Regions from separate parts of the Roseixanthobacter psychrophilus genome, predicted to be linked through region 3. Evidence: predicted binding sites of a transcription regulator. Region 3 holds the regulator's gene; each other region holds the start of a gene.

Region 1 (7,328 bases), on a different contig from region 3:
TTGCCCACCTCGCGTACCGCCGAGCGGGTGCGATAGGTGATGGTGGTGGCCGCGAGCCCGGCATGGGCCGCGCCATAGCGCCGGTAGACGAATTGCAGCACCTCGCCGCGCCGCTCATGTTCGAAATCAATGTCGATGTCGGGCGGCTCGTTGCGGTTGCGCGAGATGAAGCGCTCGAACAGCAGGGCGGATTTCATCGGGTTCACCTCGGTGAGGCCGAGGCAGAAGCACACCGCGGAATTAGCCGCCGACCCGCGCCCCTGGCACAGGATGCCCGCGCCGCGGGCGAAGCGCACGATTTCGTCCACCGTGAGGAAATAGGGCGCATAGCCAAGCTCGCCGATCAGGCCGAGTTCGTGCGCCAAGGTGGTGCGCACCTTGTCCGGGACGCCTTCGGGATAGCGCGTGCGCGCGCCTTCCCAGGCCAGCGCTTCCAGCGCTTCTTGCGGCGAGGCGAAGCCGTCACGCGCCTCGCGCGGATAGGTGGGCTTCAACTGGTCCAGGGAAAAATCGAGGCGCGAGAAGAAGGCGAGGCTTTCCGCCACCGCCTCCGGCGCGGCGCGGAACAGGCGGGCCATTTCGGCGGGTGATTTCAGGTGCCGCTCGGCATTGGGGGCAAGCCTTGTCCCCGCGCCGTCCAGTGAGACATGCGCGCGGATACAGGTGAGGATGTCGTGCAGCGGGCGCCGCTCGGGCGTGTGATAGAGCACATCGCCCACCGCCAGCAGCGGCAGGCGGGCGCACCGGGCAAGGTCCGCGAGGCGGGAGAGGCGGCGCCCCTCGTCGCCGCCATGGGCGAGGGCGGCGGCGAGCCACACGCGCTCGGGCGCGGCTTCGCGCAACCGGTCGAGGAAGCCGGCAAACGCCTCGGGCGGCCGGCGCGGCGGCAGCACGGCGAGGCACAGCCCGTCCTGGAATTGCAGCAGATCGTCGAGGGTCAGGCGGCAATCGCCCTTCTCCGCCCGCATGTTGCCGGTGGTGAGCAGGCGGCAGAGCCGGCCGTAGGCGGGCCGGTCCGTGGGATAGGCGAGGATGTCGGGCGTGCCATCGCAGAACGCCAGCCGGGCGCCGATGGCGAGGGGGAAGTTCAGTTCGCGGGCCATGGAATGGGCGCGCACCACGCCGGCCAGGGTGTTGCGATCGGCGATGCCGATGCCACGATGGCCGAGCGCCTGGGCCTGCTTCACATGCTCCTCCGGGTGGGAGGCGCCGCGCAGGAAGGAGAAATTGCTGGTGGCGGCAAGTTCCACATAAGGGGTGGCCGGTTCGGCGCGTGGGCCGGACCGGCGGGTGAAGGCGGGGGTGAGGAGATCGCCGCTCATCCGAACAGCCCGTGCACATACCAGGCGGGATGGTTCGTTTCCCGGCCATAGAGGCCTGCACGGAACAGCCAGAGCCGCAGTCCCTCCTGGGTTTCCACGCGGAAATAATCTCGTGTGGGAGTGCGCAGGCCGCGGGGAAGGCTCGCCTCCTCCTCGACGGGCGCGGGCAAAAGCGGAAGCCGCAAACGGGTTTCGCGCCACCAGGGCGCGGCGATGCGCTCGGGTCCCTCCACGCGCGCCACATGGTGCATGCGGCGGCGCCAGCGGAAGCGCAGGGGCGGGCCATCGGGAACCTCGGCCACCGCCTCCACCGCCTCGGGATGGTCGAACAGGCGCTGCGGCCGCACCGCGCCGCCGGCATCGGGACGGGCGGCGGCCATCTGCGGAGGTGCGCCCGCCGCGCGGCGTGTGGGCCGAGGGGGAGAGGGCGGAGTGGAGGGAGTGGGTAGGAGGGCCACCGGGTCCGGATGTTCCCCGCCGTCCGAGCGCGGTGAGCGCGCCGCGACGGGGCGATGCGAATCCGCCTCGGGCGCGTGGGGTGTGGCGGGCCCGAGGGCGTCGGGGGAGACGCGGCTGGCGGCCTCGGCCCCTTCCCGCAAGCCGGACCCACGAGGCAAGGGAACGAGCACGGCGTCGTCGCGCTCCGGGAGGGCGCGCAGCGGGCGAACGCTCGGGGAGAGGGGAAAAGGCGTGGCGGGATGCGGGGCATCGGCGCCCTCGATACCCACGGGCGTATCCGTCTCGGGCCATGAGGGGTCGGCCAAGGGGTCGGCCAATGCCCCGGCATCGAACGGCAGGCGTCGGCGTGCCAGCGGGATGGCGCATCCCGCCTCCTCCGGCAAATGCGCGTCCGCGACGCTGATATGCTGCACCCGCGCGCCGCCGAAGCGGGCGGCGAGGCGATCCACCAGGGCATCCAGCGCGGCCTCTTCCGCCTGCCGGGCATCAAAGCCCTGCTGGTGGGGCGTCATATCCTCGGCCAGGATCACGCTCAGGCGCAGCAGATCGAAGCCGAAGCCGGCATCCAGGCTCGCCACCTGCGCCACCTTTTCCGCGAACAGGCGGCGGATGGCGAGCGGATCGCGCAGCGGCCGGCTTGCCCCCACCTTGAGGCGCGTCACCTGCCCATCCACCCGGAACAAGGTCAGTTCCAAGTGCCGCGCGCCCTTGCCCGCGCGCTCCAGGGCGGTGGCCAGCTTGGTCGCGAGATGATGGGCGAGGCCGAGCACGTCGTCGGCGCGCTCGATGGGATCGGAGAGGCTGCGTTCGGCGCAGAAGCGCGGCGGGGGGAAGCGGTGCTCCACCGCCTCGCGCGCCTGGCCGGTCGCCTGGTCGAGCCGTTCCAGCAAGGCGGTGCCGAAGCGGGCGGCGAGCGGCGCGCGCGGCTTGCCGGCGAGATCGCCGATCTGTGCGAAGCCGAGCCGGGCCAGGGCGGCCAGAACCGGCGCATCGAGCCGCAGGGCCGCGAGCGGCAACGGGGCGAGCACGGCGGGAAGATCGGCCCCGTCTTCCGCCACCAGGGCCGGCCGGGCGCCGAAATGCGCCAGCGCCCAGGCGGCGCCGAGGGTGGAGGCGATGGCGGCGCGGGTGGAATAGCCGCGCGCCGCCACGCGCGCCTGCAGGTCGGCCACCACGTTCCGCTCGCCGCCGAACAGATGGGCGCAACCGGATATATCCAGGATCAGGGCGTCCAGCGGGTCGAGCACGAGCAAGGGGGTGTAGCGCTCGCAGGCATCGGCCACATGGCCGAGCAGGCGGGCGTCGGCATCGGCTGCATGGTCCGCCACCTCCAGGCCGGGATGGCGCGCGCGGGCATCGGCGAGGGACAGTCCGGGCTTGAGGCCGAGGGCGCGTGCGGCGCCGTTCACGGCGGCGAGCCGCAGGGCGCTTTTTTCCATCACCAAGGTGGCGCGCGGCGCCAGGCGCGCGTCGGGCGGCAAGCTGCGTTCCAGGCGATCGGTGGAAAGACGGTCCAGCCACAGGCACAGATACCGCCGGCTGGGCATGCGGGGAGCGCTCATGATCCGGCCTCGCGCCAGCGGTTGGGGGCGGGCGCGGACACATCGGGCGCGGACACGTCCGGCGCGACCGGCCGGAAGCCGGCGCCGGCGAGGGCCAGGGTCCAGCTGCCGAGCGGGCCGAGGCGGTTGCGCCGCAAACCGGCCGCCACGGTCTGCGGGCCGAGCCCGCCATGGCTGTCGTCGGGCCGGCTGGGGGCGGGGGCAAGGGTCCAGCGGGTGAGGGCGGCGCAGGCCGCGCCGTCCGGCCGCTGGCGCAGCAGCAGGCCGAGTACCGGGCGGGCGCGCGCCGCCAGCGAAAGCCGGCGCGTCGCCGTAAGCGCTTCGGGGAAGACGGTGCCGACTTCGCCGAGGACGGCGGAAAGCCCGCCGCATTTGAGGCCCTCTTCCATCACGAACAGCACGTCCTGCGCCTTGCGCACCCGCACCAGGATCAATGCCCCGCCGCACAGGCCGAGTTCGGCGAGGCCCGGCGCATAGAGGCTACCCGCCTCCAGCTCTGCCAATTCATGCTGCACCATCAGGACCGGGCGCTTGAGCTGGAATGCCGCGCGGGCGGCGAGGGTGAGGGCGAAGGCGGTGAGGGCGCCTTCCGCGCCGGGATGAAGCGCGGCGGCTTCGTGGAGCGCACCAAGGGCGAGCCCGCCGCCGAGCGTCGCGTCCAGGGCGGGGATGCCGAAGGGCAGGATAGCGCCGAGGGGGAGGACTGTGCGCGGCGCATCCTCCACATTCGCACCGTCCCGGCTCTCATCCTGCGGGGCCGAGGGGCGGGCACGCGGCGCATTTTGGCCCGGCTCGGCCGCGTTCCGGCCGGCGGCGTCCTGGTTCCACGCGTCCTGATTCCAAGCGTCGTCGCCCCATTCCTCTTCGCCCCAGTCCTGCGCCTCCCCCGCCGACCAGGGGGTGGGGGCGCGCGCGGCGGCGGAGGCAGGGGAGGACCCCGCGCCCCGCTCGATGGCGGATATGCAGCGCCGCAGGCGCGCAAGCTCGCCCGCAGCGCGGATCGCGCTCGGATTGGACATGGGCCGTCCGTTTTGCTGACGGCAGTCCGGCAGGGCGGCGGCGCGGGCCACCGTCCGGGCGGAGTGCCGGGGGGATTGAGGGGAAGCGGCCCTGCCTAGGGTTGGCGCCCAGCGGGAAGGACCGTTTTTGTGTTCCCTATTTGTTCTTATAGATTCCGGAACGGCGGGAGAGAGTCAAGCCCGCCGTTCCCCGCCTTCAGCGTTCGGTCAGCTTCAGTTCGATGCGCCGGTTGCGGGCCTGGGCTTCGTCCGTAGTGCCGGGATCGATCGGCTGGTATTCGCCGAAGCCCGCCGCGATCAGGTGAGTCGGCTGCACGCCCTTGGCGATGAGATATTGCACCACCGCGATGGCGCGGGCGGCGGACAATTCCCAGTTGGAAGGAAATTGCGGCGTCGAGATCGGCCGGTTGTCGGTGTGGCCGTCCACCCGCAATGCCCAGGAGATATCCGGCGGGATCTTTTTCTCAAGATCGAGGAGGGCGCCGGCAATCTGGTCCAGCGCGGACAAAGCTTCCGGGCGCGGGGTGGCGGACCCACGGTCGAAGAACACCTCGGACTGGAACACGAAGCGATCGCCGACAATGCGGATGTCCGGCCGGTTGCCCAATATCTCCCGCAGGCGGCCGAAGAATTCCGAGCGGAAGCGGCTCAGCTCCTGCACCCTCTGGGCGAGCGCCACGTTCAGCCGCTGGCCGAGATCGGCGATGCGGGTCTGGCTTTCCTTGTCGCGCTGCTCGGAGGCGTTGAGCGCCTCTTCCAGCGCGGCCATCTGGCGCCGCAAGGCGGAGATCTGCTGGTTCAGCAATTCGATCTGGGCGAGGGCGCGGGAGGCGGCGTCCTTCTGGACATCCACTTCGCGCGACAGAGCCTGCTCGCGCGAGGGGTCGGGGGCGGCGGGCGCGGCGCTCACCTGGCCCTTGAGGCGGTCGCGCTCGGCGGTGGTGGCGTCGAGATTGGCGCGCAGGGCGCTCAATTCCCCTTCCGCCGTCAGCCCGGTCGCCCGTTCCAGCGACAAAAGCTCGGTGAGCTGGCGGATCTGGGCCTGGAGCCGCTGCAGGGCGTCGTCCTTGCCCGAGATGTCCTGGGTCAGGAAAAACTGGGTCACCATGAAGACGGAGAGCAGGAACACGAACACCAGCAGCAAAGTGGACAGCGCATCCACGAAGCCGGGCCAATAATCGACGGTGCGCTCGCGGCTGCGCCGGCCGAGAGCCATGCTCAGGCCCCCCTGCCGCCGCGCCCGGGCTCCGGCTCGGTCTCGTCATAGGTGTCGAGGGTCTGGTCCAGCCGGTCGACGATGCGGCGCAATTCCTCCTGCTGGCCGGTCTGCACCTCGATCATCTGCTTCATCAGCGCCTGCTCGGAGCGCATGTGGGTGACCAGCCCCTGCAAGCTCTCGGCGAGCTGCGAAACCGCCGACGTCACGCGCTGGGAGCCGGACTCGGTGAGGGTGCGCTCCAGCTTGGCCATGGCCTCCACCAGCGGCGCGATGTCCAGCGAGGCGGGCGGCGGCAGGGCGAGCGGAGGGCTCGCGCCGGGCACGGCGGACAGCGCGGGCATGCGCTCGCGCGGCATCGGCCCGACCGGGTCGCCGAGATCCTCCACCGTGGTGGAGAGCCAATCCTCAAGGTCGGTATAGAAGCGGTTCTGCGCCTGACCGGCCTGCAAATCCAGAAATCCCATCACCAGCGAGCCGGCAAGGCCGAACAGCGAGGAGGAGAAGGAAATGCCCATGCCGGCGAGCGGGGCGGCGAGCCCGCGCTTGATTTCGTCGAACATGGAGCCGCTGTCGGGCCGCACCTCCAGGGTGCTGATGACCCCGCCGATGGAGGAAACGGTTTCCAGAAGGCCCCAGAAGGTGCCGAGCAGCCCGAGGAACACCAGCAGGCCGGTGAGATAGCGCGCCGTGTCGCGCGCCTCGTCGAGCCGCGTGCCGATGGAATCCAGGATCGAGCGCATGGTGGATTGGGAAATCGCCATGCGGCCCATGCGGTCGCCCAGCAGGGCGGCCATGGGGGCAAGCAAAGTCGGCGCGCGGGAAACGGCGAGGCCGGGATCGGCGAGGCGGAAGGAATTCACCCATTCCACCTCGGCAAACAGGCGCGAGACCTGCCGGATCGCCAGGATGATGCCCACCGCCAGCACGCCGAAGATCACGGCATTCAGGCCGGGATTGTTCAGGAAGGCGGCCTGGATCTGCTGGTAGAGCACCGCCGCGAGGGCCGCGCAGAGCAGGAGGAAGATGACCATCCGCACCAGGAAGATGCGGGGCGACGAGACCTTTACGTACGGATCAACGACACGCGCCATTTTCGCTCCCGCAGGCCGTTCCCCTGAAAGCGGACTATGGCACACATCGACTCAAAAGGAACCGCGCCCGGCGCATGGCCGGCGGATTGGAGCGGTGCAAAGGTCGGCCACGGGGAGGGGCTCACGCCCGCTCCATGCCGGGGAAACGCGGGGAGAAGGGCGGCTCAGGCCGCCTTCAGCAGGGCCAGAAGGTCGCGCCGCATGTCCTCGTTACCGGCGATCACGTCGCCCTTTTCCAGGATCTGGTCGCCGCCGTCGAGGTCGGAGACATAGCCCCCCGCCTCACGCACCAGGAGAATACCGGCCGCCATGTCCCAGGACGAGAGATTGCGCTCCCAGAAGGCATCGAACCGCCCCGCCGCCACCCAGGCAAGATCAAGCGCGGCCGAGCCGGTGCGGCGCAGGCCGGCGACCTGGGTCTGCACCTTGGCCAGCTCGCGATTGAAGCGGGTATGATCGCCCCGGCCCATGTGCGGCAACCCGCAGCACACCACCGATTCGGCAAGCTTGCGGCGACCCGCCACGCGCAGCCGGCGATCGTTGAGATAGGCGCCCTGGCCCTTCTCGGTGACGAACAATTCGTCCGTCACCGGATTGAAGATGACGCCCGCGAACGGCGCGCCGTTGCGCACCAGCGCCACCGAGATGGCGAACAG
Region 2 (7,328 bases), on a different contig from region 3:
CCCGGTGCGCGAAACACCGGGGCCAACGGGCCAAAACATGGTCTTTTACCGTATCGCAGCGCAGCGAACGGCGCGACGGTCACGCGGCGAGCGAAGCCTGACGTGCAATCGAGCGGATTTCGGAACGGCTGACATTGATGTCACCGAGAGCGCGGTCATCGAGCTGAGACAGTTCGGCGACCGTGCGATTGTAGGCCTGCCAACGGCGAACCTGGCGGGCAAGAAGACCCCAAAGCAACATGATATCTCTCCTTCAGGCGGACTGCGTTTTCACGCGCCGCAACGTTGAGCGAGAGATAAGCCTGTCCGGAGCCATAGCCAATGCGCATTGCCGCAACGCAGCAATGCAGCCATCGCATATAATTTATACCAGCTGCTAACATTTTCGGCATCCAACGGGCGTGGACTTGCCGATATCATGGGCTTTCTGTGGCAAAGTGGAGACTGGTAGGTCCGCAGACGGTCAGGACGGAGGCAAGTCGGCCTTTTCCGCATCTTGCACCGCATCATGGATCTGCGGTTACCGCCTGATGGGCGCGGGCGCGACGTTGCGTCACGCCTACTCTGCCGCTTGGCGGCGGCCACGCTTTACCTTAGGCGGCAGCGTCGGCACCTTGGCCTTCAGCGGCCGGCGGGCCAGCACCTCGGCAAGGAAGCTGCCGGTGTGGGAGCGCTTGGACTTTGCGATCTCTTCCGGCGGACCCACGGCAACGATCTCGCCGCCGCCGTCGCCGCCTTCCGGCCCGATGTCGATCACCCAGTCGGCCGTCTTGATGACTTCGAGATTGTGCTCGATCACCGCCACCGTATTGCCCTGCTCGACCAACTCGTGGAGCACCTCCAGCAGCTTCGCCACATCGTGGAAGTGCAGGCCGGTGGTGGGTTCGTCTAGAATATAAAGCGTTCGACCCGTGGCCCGCTTGGATAATTCCTTTGCGAGCTTCACCCGTTGCGCCTCACCGCCGGAGAGCGTGTTGGCCTGCTGGCCGACCTTGATATAGCCGAGGCCGACCCGTGACAGCGTCTCCAGTTTCTCGCGCACGCTCGGCACCGCCTTGAAGAACTCGGCGCCTTCATCCACCGTCATGTCGAGAACGTCGGCGATGGACTTGTCCTTGAAGGTGACTTCCAGCGTTTCGCGATTGTAGCGCTTGCCCTTGCAGACGTCGCAGGTGACGTACACGTCGGGCAGGAAGTGCATTTCGATCTTGATGACGCCATCACCCTGGCAGGCCTCGCAGCGCCCGCCCTTTACATTGAAGGAGAAGCGGCCGGGTCCATAGCCTCGAGCCTTCGCCTCCGGCAAGCCGGAGAACCACTCCCGCATGGGGGTGAAGGCACCGGTATAGGTGGCGGGATTGGAACGGGGCGTGCGCCCGATGGGGGATTGGTCGATGTCGATGACCTTGTCCAGATGCTCCAGCCCCTCCAGCTTGTCGAACGGGGCCGGCGCTTCGCTTGCATTGTTCAGACGCCGTGCCACCGCCTTGTACAAGGTATCGATGAGCAGCGTGGACTTCCCGCCGCCCGAAACCCCGGTGACGCAGGTAAACAGGCCCAGCGGAATCTCCGCCCGCACATTCTTCAGATTGTTGCCGCGCGCACCGCTCACCGCGAGCATTTTGCGCGAATTGGGCAGGCGGCGCGTCGGCACGCCCACCGCGAGCGCACCGGTGAGATATTTTCCGGTCAGCGAGTTGGGGTCGGCCATGACCTGCGCCGGCGTGCCCTGGGAGACGATGCGCCCGCCGTGCACCCCGGCACCGGGGCCGACATCCACAACGTAATCGGCAGCGAGAATGGCATCCTCGTCGTGCTCCACCACGATCACAGTGTTGCCGAGTTCTCGCAGACGCTTCAGCGTCTCCAGCAAGCGCGCATTGTCCCGCTGGTGAAGGCCGATCGAGGGCTCGTCCAGCACATAAAGGACCCCCGAAAGGCCGGAACCGATCTGGGAGGCGAGACGGATGCGCTGGCTCTCGCCGCCCGAGAGCGTGCCGGAGGCGCGCGACAGCGTGAGATACTCCAGCCCCACATCCATGAGGAAGCGCAGGCGGTCGCGGATCTCCTTGAGGATGCGCGCCGCGATTTCGTTCTGCTTCGGTGTCAGCAGGGCCGGCAGGGCCTCGAACCAGGCACTCGCCGCACGCACCGAGAGTGTTCCGGCCTCGCCGATATGCATGCCGCCGACCTTCACCGCCAGCGCCTCCGGCTTGAGACGGTAGCCGTGGCAGACCGCGCACGGAACGGTCGAAAAATATTTCGAAATCTCCTCGCGTGCCCAGTCGCTTTCGGTCTCCTTCCAGCGACGGTCGAGATTGCGCACGATGCCTTCGAAGGTCTTGTGGGTCTCATAGGCCCGCAGCCCGTCGTCATAGGCAAACGCGATCTGCTCCTCGCCCGAGCCGTAGAGGATCACGTCGCGCGCCTTTTCCGGCAGGTCCGCAAACGGTACCGTCAGCTTGAACTTGTAATGCTTGGCGAGCGCTTCCAGCGTCTGCCCGTAGTACGGCGAGGTGGATTTCGCCCAGGGAGCGATGGCGCCCTGTTTCAAGGTGCGTGACTTGTCCGGCACCACAAGGTCGGCATCGATGGTCTGTTCCACGCCGAGACCGTCGCAGGCCGGACAGGCGCCGAAGGGATTATTGAATGAGAATAGCCGTGGCTCGATCTCCGAAATGGTGAAGCCGGAGACCGGGCAGGCGAACTTCTCCGAGAACATGATGCGCCTCGGCGAGCCGTCATCATCCTTTTCGTCGGCGAATTCCACCACAGCGATGCCGTCCGCAAGGGCGAGCGCGGTCTCGAAGCTGTCGGCGAGGCGGGTCGCGATGTCTGCGCGGACCACCAGGCGATCCACCACCACGTCGATATCGTGCTTGAACTTCTTGTCGAGGGCAGGGGCCTCGGCAATCTCGAGGAAGGTGCCGTCCAGCTTCACGCGCTGGAAACCCTTCTTGAGGAATTCCGCCAATTCCTTGCGGTATTCCCCCTTGCGTCCACGCACCACCGGGGCAAGAAGATAGAGCCGCGCCCCTTCCGACAAGGCGAGCACCCGGTCGACCATCTGAGAGACGGTCTGGCTCTCGATCGGCAGTCCGGTCGCGGGAGAATACGGAATTCCGGCGCGGGCCCACATCAGGCGCATATAGTCGTAGATCTCGGTGACCGTGCCCACCGTGGAGCGCGGATTCTTCGAGGTGGTCTTCTGCTCGATGGAGATGGCAGGCGACAGACCATCGATCTGGTCCACGTCCGGCTTCTGCATCATCTCCAGGAACTGGCGCGCGTAGGCCGAAAGGCTTTCCACATAGCGTCGCTGGCCTTCCGCATAGATCGTGTCGAATGCGAGCGAGGATTTCCCCGAGCCCGAAAGGCCGGTGAACACCACCAGACTGTCGCGCGGAATATCGAGGTCCACGTTCTTGAGATTATGCTCCCGCGCCCCGCGCACGGAGAGCAGACGCGCATCGCGGCGCTGCGACAGAGAGGAGGGCATGGGGGTAGGAAGCGCGCGATCGGTCATGGGGCTCGGGCTTAAGCTATGCGGGGGCGGAGACCGGCGTGCGGCCAAAGGTGCGGTGCGCCATACGGCCTGCCGTCTGCATTATTTAGGGCGCTGTGTGCGCTGCGATAGAGAACGGATGACGAACATAGGTGTCGGACCCGAAAAAAGGAATGGGCGAGTGAAGACTCATCTTGCAGCCAGTGTGCGCGATTGCTAGAACAGATCAAGAACATTCATGCCCTACGCTAACCTGCCCAGACCTTATTGGTGGAAAAGGCCGCGGTGCCCCTCGCATCGCGAAGGCGGGACGCTAGGGTGCAGATCGGATTTGGCCGGCATTTTCCGGCCTGCAGGATTATGGAGCGGACGATGGCCGGCAGCGTCAATAAGGTGATCCTGATCGGCAATCTCGGGCGCGACCCGGAAATCCGTTCGTTTCAGAACGGCGGCAGGGTTGCGAGCTTCAGTATTGCCACCTCTGAGACATGGCGCGACAAGGCCTCCGGCGAGCGCAAGGAACGCACGGAGTGGCACCGCATCTCCGTTCTCAATGAGAACCTGGTGGGCGTTGTCGAGCGTTTCGTGAAGAAAGGCTCCAAGGTCTATATCGAAGGCCAGCTTGAAACCCGGAAATACGAGAAGGACGGGCGCGAGCAATACACGACGGAAGTCGTCCTGCGCCCCTATCGTGGCGAACTCACACTGCTCGATGGTCGTAGCGGTGGATCCAGCGAGGGCGGGGGCGACGAATATGGCGGCGGCTCCGATTTCGGTTCCTCCAGCCCCATGGGTGGCGGAGGTGGATCGTTCGGTGGGGGAAGCGGAGCACGTCGCTCCGGCGGCGGTCCCGGCAGCACGGGCGGTGCTGGTGGGAGCCGGCCCTCCGACGATATGGACGACGAAATTCCGTTCTGAGGAGAACAGACGACGACTTGGGCCGGCATGCGGCCCTTTGGCCTGCTGCAGCCGTTCCAGCAAGGCCTTGCGCCGCGCGTTTTTCGGGCCGCTTTTCGGCGGGGCAGGGCGGCACTGATCGGGCAACAGCGTCACAAGATCAGGCCCTTTTGCGTAAACTATTGAAAAAACAAATGTATTTATCTCCGCGCCAGGGGGCTTTCGCTGGCGTGGCAGCTATGAATCGGCTAAAAGAAAGAGCTTATAAGCTCTTCAAGAGAGACCCATCTTTTGGCTGACAACGACACGCCGCGTCAGGGAGGTGATTTACCTTCCGACATCCGGCCAGTATCCATCACCGAGGAATTGTCCCGCTCTTATCTCGATTACGCCATGAGCGTGATCGTGGCGCGGGCGCTGCCTGACGTGCGGGACGGCTTGAAACCGGTTCATCGCCGTATTCTCTTCTCGATGCACGAGAACGGTTACGAGTGGAACAAGTCCTACCGCAAATCGGCCCGCGTGGTCGGCGACGTCATCGGTAAATACCATCCTCACGGCGACCAGTCAGTCTATGACGCTCTGGTGCGCATGGCGCAGCCCTTCTCGATGCGGCTGCCCCTGGTGGATGGGCAAGGCAATTTCGGCTCCGTGGATGGCGATCCGCCCGCGGCCATGCGCTACACCGAGGTGCGCCTGGAGAAGGTGTCCAACGCCTTGTTGGACGATCTCGACAAGGACACCGTCGACTACCAAGAAAACTACGACAACAGCGAGCGCGAGCCGACGGTCCTTCCCGCCAAGTTCCCGAATCTGCTGGTGAACGGCGCGGGCGGTATCGCGGTGGGCATGGCCACCAACATCCCTCCGCACAATCTCAGCGAAATGATCGACGCGGTGCTGGCGCTGATCGACGACCCTCTACTGGATCCTGAGGCGCTGCTCGACATCGTGCCTGGCCCGGATTTTCCGACCGGTGCGCTGATCCTCGGCCGCTCCGGCATCCGCCAAGCCTATTTGACCGGCCGCGGCTCCATCATGATGCGGGCGAAAGTTTCGATCGAAACCGTCCGCAAGGACCGCGAAGCACTCATCGTCACCGAGATTCCCTATCAGGTGAACAAGGCGACGATGATCGAGAAGATTGCCGAATTGGTGCGGGACAAGCGCCTGGAAGGCATCTCCGAGATCCGCGACGAGTCCGACCGCGACGGCATGCGCGTCTACATCGAAATCAAGCGCGATTCCCAGGCCGACGTCGTCCTGAACAATCTCTATCGCATGACGCCGTTACAGACGTCTTTTGGCGTCAACATGGTTGCCCTCTCCGGCGGGCGACCCTCTGTGATGACCTTGCATGACATGCTCACTGCCTTCATCTCGTTCCGAGAAGAGGTCGTGAGCCGGCGCACAAAATTTCTGCTGCGCAAGGCACGAGATCGCGCCCACGTGTTGGTCGGCCTCGCCATTGCGGTCGCGAACATCGATGAAGTTATACGCTTAATTCGATCCGCACCCGATCCCGCCAGCGCGCGAGAAGCGCTGATGGATCGTGATTGGCCGGCTAAGGATATGGCCCCGCTGATCGAGTTGATCGCCGATCCGAGGCACACCCTTGCGGCCGACGGCACGTATCGCCTTTCGCTTGAGCAGGCTCGTGCCATCCTCGATCTGCGCCTGCAGCGCCTCACCGCGCTCGGCCGTGATGAGGTCGCGGACGAACTCAATAAACTTGCCATCGAAATCGCTGATTACCTCGAAATTCTTGCGAGTAGAGCACGTGTTCAGCAGATTGTTCGCGACGAGCTGAATGCCATCAAGGCCGAGTTCGGCACGCCTCGCCGCACCGAGATCGTCGAAGGCTTCGGCGATCTCGACGACGAGGATCTGATCCAGCGCGAGGAGATGGTCGTCACGGTCTCGCACGCGGGCTATGTGAAGCGCGTACCCCTTTCCACCTATCGCGCCCAGCGGCGCGGCGGGAAGGGCCGTTCGGCCATGCAGACGCGCGACGAGGATTTCGTCACCCGCCTGTTCGTCGCCTCCACCCACGCTCCGGTGCTGTTCTTCTCCTCCAAGGGGCAGGTCTATAAGCTCAAGGTCTGGCGCCTTCCGGCCGCAGCTCCGCAGGCGCGGGGCAAGGCGCTGATCAACATCCTGCCGCTGGATCCTGACGAGCGCATCACCTCCATCGTGCCTCTGCCGGAGGAGAGCGAGGAGCACGGCCGCTGGCAGATCATGTTCGCTACCACCGGCGGAACGGTGCGGCGGAACGAACTTGCCGATTTCAGCCAGGTGAACCGCAACGGTAAGATCGCCATGAAGCTGGAAGAGGGCGAGTCGATCGCCTCGGTTCAGCTCTGTACCGAGCAGGACGACGTGCTCCTGACCACGGCCAACGGCGCCTGCATCCGCTTCCCCGTCACGGACGTGCGCGTCTTCAAGGGGCGCGATTCGGTAGGTGTTCGCGGCATCAGGCTGGAGAACGACGACAAGATCATCTCCATGGCGATCATCTTCCATTCGGACGCGACGCCGGAGCAACGGGCCGCCTATCTGCGCATGGCCAATGCCGAGCGGCGCGCGTTGAGCGGAGCCCCCGGTACAGCAGCCGAGGAACCGCCGGTCATCGAGGCCGATGCCGAAGAGGGTGGGGCCGAGGGCGCGCAAGGCGAAGGCCCGCTGGACGAAGCCAAGCGCATTCAGATGACGGCGCTGGAGCAATTCATCCTGACCTTGTCCGAGAACGGCTACGGCAAGCGGACCTCGTCCTACGAATATCGCGTTACCGGCCGCGGCGGCAAAGGCATCGTCGCCATGGCGGTGAACGAGCGCAACGGCAAGCTCGTCGCCTCCTTCCCGGTGAAGGACCCGGACCAGATCATGCTGGTGACCAACGGCGGCCAGTTGATCCGCTGCCCGGTGG
Region 3 (7,328 bases):
ACGCGCTCGACGCGCTGGCGGCGGGTTTTCCCGCCGGCACGGTCTCCGGCGCGCCCAAGGTGCGGGCCATGGAGATCATCGACGAACTGGAGAAGGACAAGCGCGGCATCTATGCCGGGGCCATCGGCTATTTCAGCGCCAATGGCGAGATGGACACCTGCATCGTCCTGCGCACCGCCGTGGTGAAGGACGGGCGCATGTATGTGCAGGCCGGCGCCGGGCTGGTGTATGATTCCGTGCCGCTGAGCGAGCACCAGGAATGCATCAACAAGGCCAAGGCGCTGTTCCGTGCCGGCGAGGAAGCGGTGCGCTTCGCCGCCGGCGCCAAAAGGGGCCAGTGACATGGCGCATCCGATCTCCTTTCGCGAGCGATGGCGTCAGGCTTGACCCTTCCGTCACCCCCGCGCTTTAACTCGGGGCGCAGCTCCCACTTTGTCGCGAGGAGCGCGCCTGCCCGGATCCGCCGGGCCTGGAGCCACGATGACCGCCGTAACGCTGATCGATAATTACGACAGCTTCACCTACAACCTCGTCCATTATCTCGGCGAGCTGGGCGCAAATGTCACCGTTCACCGCAACGACGCGCTGAGCGTTGATGAGGTGCTGGCGGAAAAGCCCGATGCCATCGTCATCTCGCCGGGCCCCTGCACCCCCACCGAGGCCGGTATCTGCTGCGATCTGATCGCGCGCGCCAGCACGCAGGTGCCGCTGTTCGGCGTGTGCCTCGGCCACCAGGCCATCGGCCAGGTGTTCGGCGGCGATGTGGTGCGCGCGCCCATCCCCATGCACGGGAAGATGTCGCAGATCCACCACGAGGGCCGCTCGGTGTTTCGCGGGCTCAACCATTCCTTCCTCGCGACCCGCTATCACTCCCTGATCGTCGAGCAGAACACCTTGCCCGCCGCGCTGGAGGTGACCGCGCGCACCGACGATGGCCTGATCATGGGCCTTGCCCACCGCACCCTCCCCGTGCACGGCGTGCAGTTCCATCCCGAGAGCATCGCCTCGGAGAACGGCCACGCCCTGCTGCGCAATTTCCTCGATATCGCCCGGGCCTTCAACGAAGGCCGGCGGGCACGGAGCTGACGCGATGGAACAGTTCCGCCCCCTGCTCGGCAAGGTTGCAACCGGCGCGGCGCTGACCCGCGAGGAATCCGCCTACGTGTTCGACAAGATGATGTCGGGCGAGACCACGCCCTCGCAGATCGGCGCCCTGCTCATGGGGCTGCGGGTGCGCGGCGAGACGGTGGAGGAGATCGTCGGCGCGGTGAGCGTCATGCGCGCCAAGATGCTGACCGTCGAGGCGCCCGAGGCGGCGGTCGACGTGGTGGGCACCGGCGGCGACGCCTCCGGCTCCTATAACATCTCCACCTGCGCCTCCTTCATCGTCGCCGGTGCCGGCGTGCCGGTGGCGAAGCACGGCAACCGCGCGCTGTCCTCCAAGTCCGGCGCGGCGGATGTGCTGGCGGCGCTCGGCGTGCGGCTGGACCTGACCCCCGAGGGCATTTCCCGCTGCATCGCGGAAGCCGGCATCGGCTTCATGTTCGCCCCGGCCCATCACCCCGCCATGAAGCATGTGGGACCCTCGCGGGTGGAAATGGGCACGCGCACCATCTTCAACCTGCTCGGCCCGCTCTCCAACCCCGCCGGGGTGACGCGGCAGATGGTCGGCGTGTTCGCCAAATCCTGGATCGTGCCGCTGGCCGAAGTGCTGCGGACCCTTGGCTCGCAGCGCGCCTGGGTGGTCAACGGCTCCGACGGCCTGGACGAGATCACCCTCTGCGGCGTCACCCACATCGCCTCGCTGGAGGACGACCGGATCCACACGTTCGAGATCGCGCCCGAGGATGTAGGCCTGCGCTGCGTTCCGTCCGAGGCGTTGAAGGGAGGCGACGCCGCCCATAATGCGGTCGCTCTGCGCGCCGTCCTGGACGGGGAGCCCGGCGCCTATCGCGATGTGGCGGTGATGAATGCGGCGGCCGCCCTCCTGATCGCCGGCCGGGCCGCGGACCTGCGCGAAGGCGTTGCGATGGCGCAGACCTCGCTCGACACGGGGTCCGCCCGCGCACGTCTGGAGACGCTTGTCATGATTTCGGACAAAGTCGCGCCCAAGGTGCCGTCATGAGCGACATCCTCACCCGTATCGAAGCCTATAAGCGCGTCGAGATCGCAGCCGCCAAGGCCGCCCGCCCACGCGCCGAAATCGAGGCGGCGGCACGCGCCGCAAGCCCGGTCCGTCCGTTCGCCGGCGCCCTGCGCGCGGCCCTGGACGCCGGCCGCACGGCGCTGATCGCCGAGATCAAGAAGGCCAGTCCCTCCAAGGGCCTGATTCGGGCCGACTTCGATCCGCCCGCGCTCGCTCGCGCCTATGAGGCCGGGGGCGCGACCTGCCTTTCGGTGCTCACCGACACGCCCTCGTTCCAGGGCGCGCCGGAATTCCTGATGGCCGCCCGCGCCGCTGTCTCGCTGCCGGTGCTGCGCAAGGATTTCATGTACGACACCTATCAGGTGGCGGAGGCGCGGGCCTGGGGCGCCGACTGCATTCTCATCATCATGGCCGGCGTAGATGACGCGCTGGCCCGCGATCTGCTTGATGCGGCGACCGCCTACGGCATGGACGCCATTGTGGAAGTCCATGATTCCGAGGAGTTGGACCGGGCGCTTGCCCTGCCCTGCACGTTGGTCGGAATCAACAACCGCAATCTGCGCACGTTCGAAACCACGCTGGCAACCAGCGAGAGCCTGGCGCCCCGCGTGCCGAAGGACCGGATCTGCATCGGCGAGAGCGGCATCTTCACGCAGCAGGACGTGGCGCGGCTCGCCGGCATCGGCATCGGCACGATCCTGGTGGGCGAAAGCCTCATGCGGCAAACCGATGTCGCATCCGCGACCCGAACGCTGCTTGCGGCGTAAACTTGCCGTATACGTCACCTTGAAGTCTAATGCCGTCCCGTCCACCCGCCAACGAGGTGGATGCGCAAATGACGACCAAGGGAGAATGCTCATGAAGACGCTGCTTCTGGCGGCCGCGCTGTCCATCGCCGCCCTTCCCATCGCCGCCCTGCCCGCGCGCGCCGCCGATGTGACCGGCACCTGGGCGACGCCGACCAAAAACGGACTGGTAGAGATCACCCGGTGCGGCAGTTCCGTGTGCGGCCGGCTCGTTTCGTCCGACGGCATCAAGGCCGACCCGGGCCTGAAGGATGTCAATAATTCCAACGCGGCCCTGCGGACCCGCCCGCTGAAGGGCCTGCAGATTCTCCAAGGCTTCGCAGGTGGCCCGGCCGAATGGACGGGCGGCGAGATCTATAATGCCGACGACGGCAAGACCTATAGCGCCACCTTGCGCCTCGACGGCGACAATACGCTGAACGTGCGCGGGTGCGTGATCGTGCCCTTCTGCAAGACCCAGACCTGGACCAGGAGCCGCTGACGCCATGTCCGAACTGACCCACCTCGATGCCCAGGGCGCCGCGCGCATGGTCGATGTCGCGGACAAGGCGGTGACCGCGCGCGAGGCTCTGGCGGAGGGCCGGGTCATCATGGCGTCCGAGACGCTGGACCTCATTTTGTCCGGCAATGCGAAGAAGGGCGACGTCCTCGGCGTCGCCCGCATTGCCGGCATCATGGCCTCCAAGCGCACGCACGAGCTGATTCCGCTCTGCCATCCCCTGATGCTCTCGAAGGTCGAGGTGGAGATAGCGCCGGATGCCGCCCTCCCCGGTCTCGTGGTGCGCGCGCGGGTGAAGGTAAGCGGCCAGACCGGCGTCGAGATGGAAGCGCTCACTGCGGTTTCCATCGCCTGCCTGACCATTTACGACATGGCGAAGGCGGCCGACCGCGGCATGCGCATCGAGGGGGTTCGCCTGTTGGAAAAATCCGGCGGACGCTCCGGCGAATGGCGCGCCGCAGGCGCCTGAGCGAATTCAGATCGAAACCAGTCAAAGACCGTGGTCGTTGGTATAACGCATCCGAACGCATAATGGATTCGGAGCAGGCGACATGGCCTTGATGCCCGTGGATGAGGCGCTTGCGCTTGTGGTGGCGGGCATCGCTGCGCTGCCGGTCGAGAGCGTGAGCGTGGCCGAGGCCACCGGCCGGGTGCTTGCAAGCGATCTCTGGGCGTTGCGCAGCCAGCCGGCGGCCGACATGTCGGCCATGGACGGATACGCAGTTTCCAGCGCCGACATCGCAGAGGTCCCGGCCACGCTGCGGGTCATCGGCGAATCCGCCGCCGGCCGTCCTTTTGCCGGCACGATCGCGCCGGGCGAGACGGTGCGGATCTTCACCGGGGCCTTGCTACCGCACGGTGCCGACACGGTGGTGATCCAGGAGAACATCACCCGCGACGGCGCAACCATCACCACGACCGTGCATACCGCCCCGCTGCGCAATGTGCGCAAGGCCGGTTTCGACTTCCCGGCCGGCGGCCTCATCCTACGGGCAGGGCATCGCCTCACCGACCGCGACGTGATGCTGGCCGCTGCCGCAAATCATGCGCGCCTTGATGTTCGCGCCCGGCCGAAGGTGGGCATTCTGCAGACCGGCGACGAACTGGTGCGGCCCGGCTCGGGAACCGGCGCGCTCTCGGAGGTGGTGGTCTCGAACGTGTACGGGCTCGCCGCACTTGCGCGCGCCTGCGGCGCGGAGCCGGTGGATCTCGGCCTGGTGGGTGATTCCCTGGAGGCCACCCGCGCCGCCATCCGGGCTGCGGCCGAATCGGGGGTCGACGTGCTGGTGACCTCGGGCGGCGCCTCGGTGGGCGAACACGACCTGATCGCGCCCGCGCTGCGGGACGAAGGGGTCGCCCTCACCATTCACAGAATCGCGCTGCGGCCGGGAAAGCCGCTGATGTTCGGCGCGCGCGGCGCGATGCAAGTGCTCGGGCTGCCGGGCAATCCGGTCTCCGCCTATGTCTGCGCGGTGCTGTTCCTCACCACCTTGCTGAACGCCCTGCAGGGCGCCTCCAGGCTGGCACCGGAGCCCCGGCCGGCACGGCTCGGCGCGCCCACCCGGGCGAACGATTCCCGCATCGATTACATGCGCGCTACCCTCTCCCATGCCGAGGACGGCGCCGTGTGCGCTACCCCTCTGCCGATCCAGGACAGCTCGATGCTCTCGACCCTCGCCGCGGCCGATTGCCTGCTGATCCGCCCCGCCTTTGCCCCTCCGGGCGCGGTGGGCGACCCCTGCATGATCCTCCCGTTTCCCTCCTGAAATACCGTTTACGAGATGTTCACCCTTGCGGAACACAAAAGGAACAGCTAATGCTTGTTCATGATTTGTTTCGTTTTCTGTGATGTCTCTCGGGCATCGCTTGAAAAGCGGAAATTGGGATGGGGGCGGACGAGGCCATGCTGACGCGCAAGCAATACGACCTTTTGCGTTTCATCCATGAGCGCTTGAAAGAGACCGGCGTTCCTCCCTCTTTCGACGAGATGAAGGAAGCGCTGGATCTTCGCTCCAAGTCCGGCATTCATCGCCTGATCACGGCGCTGGAAGAGCGTGGCTTCATCCGCCGCCTGCCAAATCGCGCCCGTGCCTTGGAAGTGGTGCGCCTGCCCGACAGCGCGGCGCCTGGCCTTGCGGCCAGTCGCTCCTCCGGCGGCGGGCGTGGCTTCTCCCCGAGCGTGATCGAGGGCAGCCTTGGACGGGTCCGCCCACCGATGGAAGACGAGGATGCCTCGCCCACGGTCACCGTGCCGGTTATGGGCCGCATCGCCGCCGGCTCGCCGATCTCGGCCATACAGACGCGCAGCCATACCTTGAACGTGCCGCCGGAAATGCTTGGCTCGGGCGAGCATTTCGCCCTTGAAGTGCGCGGCGACAGCATGATCGAAGCCGGCATCCTCGATGGCGACACGGTGCTGATCCGCAAATGCGATACGGCTGAGACCGGCGATATCATCGTCGCTTTGGTGGACGACGAGGAAGCCACCTTGAAGCGCCTGCGCAAAAAGGGCGCCTCCATCGCCCTCGAAGCTGCCAACCCGGCTTATGAGACGCGGATCTTCGGTCCCGACCGGGTGCGCGTCCAAGGCCGGCTCGTGGGATTGATGCGCCGTTATTGAGATCTTCTCGGGCGGCCATCCCTGCCCGCCAGATGTTTTAATCCCTTGAGCTTCGCGCGCTCCCCTCTCTCCCGAATGCGACGGCTGAACTAGCGCAAGGCATCCTCCTGCGCCTGCGAGGCGGAGTTCGATGCCGTCGACGGCTCTGCCATAGGCGGCAACAGTGGCATCCAGGGCCTCTGTCGCTGGGGCGTGCGGGCTGGCGCGACGCGCCAAAGCTCCTCGGGGCGCATGGCGCCGGCGACGTGGAACAGCGCGAGGGTCCCGGTGCGCGCCATGTCTGTCGGTGTGACCACCTGCGCCGGGCATTTGATGGGGGCGGGATTGGGGCTCACCACCAGAACCGCATTCAGGCAATCGGCTTCCAGCCCCTCCGGGCGACGCGAAACAGCGACGATGCCGCCGGACGTGCGGGCCGTGCATCCCATCCGGTCGCAAAGGAAGGCGTCGGCGAGGCCCGGGGATTGCGGGCTGCGTGCATCGCTCTCGCGGCTCAGCCATTGCTCCGCCACCATCTTGTTCGCGGACGCCCCGAGGATCGAGAGCGTCCCGTCCGCGATACGCACCGCCACCGTCCGCCCATCGGGCGCGATGAGAATATCGGGGCGCAGCGGGGCGCCGCCGAGCAAGAAGGCCGCGGCGGCGGGAAGCAATGCAATCGCCGCCAGCCGGGTGCGCATGAGGCACAGGCACAACAGGGCAAGGCTCAGGACAAGGACCGCCACCGGGTTGAACCAATCGGTCCTCAGGCCCGCGCCGGGCAGCGCAGCGACCCGGTCGGAGACCGCGACCATGATGTCGATGCCGACGCCCATCACCGGCCACGCCAGGGAATCCCAGCCGAACGGCAGCAGCAGAACCCCGAGCAGGCCGAACGGCATCACGAGAAAGCTCACCGCCGGCATGGCCGCGAGATTGGAGAGAAGGCCATAGGCGCCGACCCGGTGGAAATGCAGCGCCCCATAAGGCGCCGTCGCAAGCCCCGCCACCAGCGAGGTCAGCGCCAGGGTGCCGACGAACAGCGCGGCTTTCAGCGCGGCGCGTCCCGCCAAGCCGTGCGCCGCCCAACCGAGCCGCAGCGGGCGCAGGCGTTCGAACGCGGCGATAAGCGCCAGTGTCGCCGCGAACGACATCTGCATGCCGGGATCGAGCACCGAGACCGGGGCGATCGCCAGCACCAGCACCGCCGCCACCGCGACGCTGCGCAAGGTCAAAGCGGCCCGCCCCACCATCACCCCCAGCAGCACCAGCCCCAGC

Evidence for each region. The regulator LexA, encoded in region 3, represses DNA repair genes until DNA is damaged. The targets are predictions, from matches to a motif close to TGTTCNNNNTGTGTTCNG.
Region 1: the regulator LexA is predicted to act here: its motif matches at 4,493-4,510, upstream of V5F77_RS06940 (ImuA family protein).
Region 2: the regulator LexA is predicted to act here: its motif matches at 3,723-3,740, upstream of uvrA (excinuclease ABC subunit UvrA).

Annotation. Positions count from the first base shown of each region.
Region 1 is NZ_JBAFWT010000005.1:10,541-17,868, reverse strand. It holds gene V5F77_RS06950 (error-prone DNA polymerase) at 1-1,322, opposite strand, end outside; gene V5F77_RS06945 (Y-family DNA polymerase) at 1,319-3,343, opposite strand; gene V5F77_RS06940 (ImuA family protein) at 3,340-4,362, opposite strand; gene V5F77_RS06935 (peptidoglycan -binding protein) at 4,559-5,578, opposite strand; gene V5F77_RS06930 (flagellar motor protein MotA) at 5,581-6,672, opposite strand; gene V5F77_RS06925 (inositol monophosphatase family protein) at 6,837-7,328, opposite strand, start outside.
Region 2 is NZ_JBAFWT010000006.1:141,328-148,655, forward strand. It holds gene V5F77_RS08705 (DUF1127 domain-containing protein) at 80-241, opposite strand; gene uvrA (excinuclease ABC subunit UvrA) at 560-3,499, opposite strand; gene ssb (single-stranded DNA-binding protein) at 3,878-4,423, shown strand; gene gyrA (DNA gyrase subunit A) at 4,694-7,328, shown strand, end outside.
Region 3 is NZ_JBAFWT010000020.1:50,535-57,862, reverse strand. It holds gene trpE (anthranilate synthase component I) at 1-341, shown strand, start outside; gene V5F77_RS17385 (anthranilate synthase component II) at 481-1,086, shown strand; gene trpD (anthranilate phosphoribosyltransferase) at 1,091-2,125, shown strand; gene trpC (indole-3-glycerol phosphate synthase TrpC) at 2,122-2,913, shown strand; gene V5F77_RS17370 (DUF2147 domain-containing protein) at 3,005-3,433, shown strand; gene moaC (cyclic pyranopterin monophosphate synthase MoaC) at 3,438-3,920, shown strand; gene V5F77_RS17360 (molybdopterin molybdotransferase MoeA) at 4,003-5,217, shown strand; gene lexA (transcriptional repressor LexA) at 5,355-6,071, shown strand; gene V5F77_RS17350 (ComEC/Rec2 family competence protein) at 6,161-7,328, opposite strand, start outside.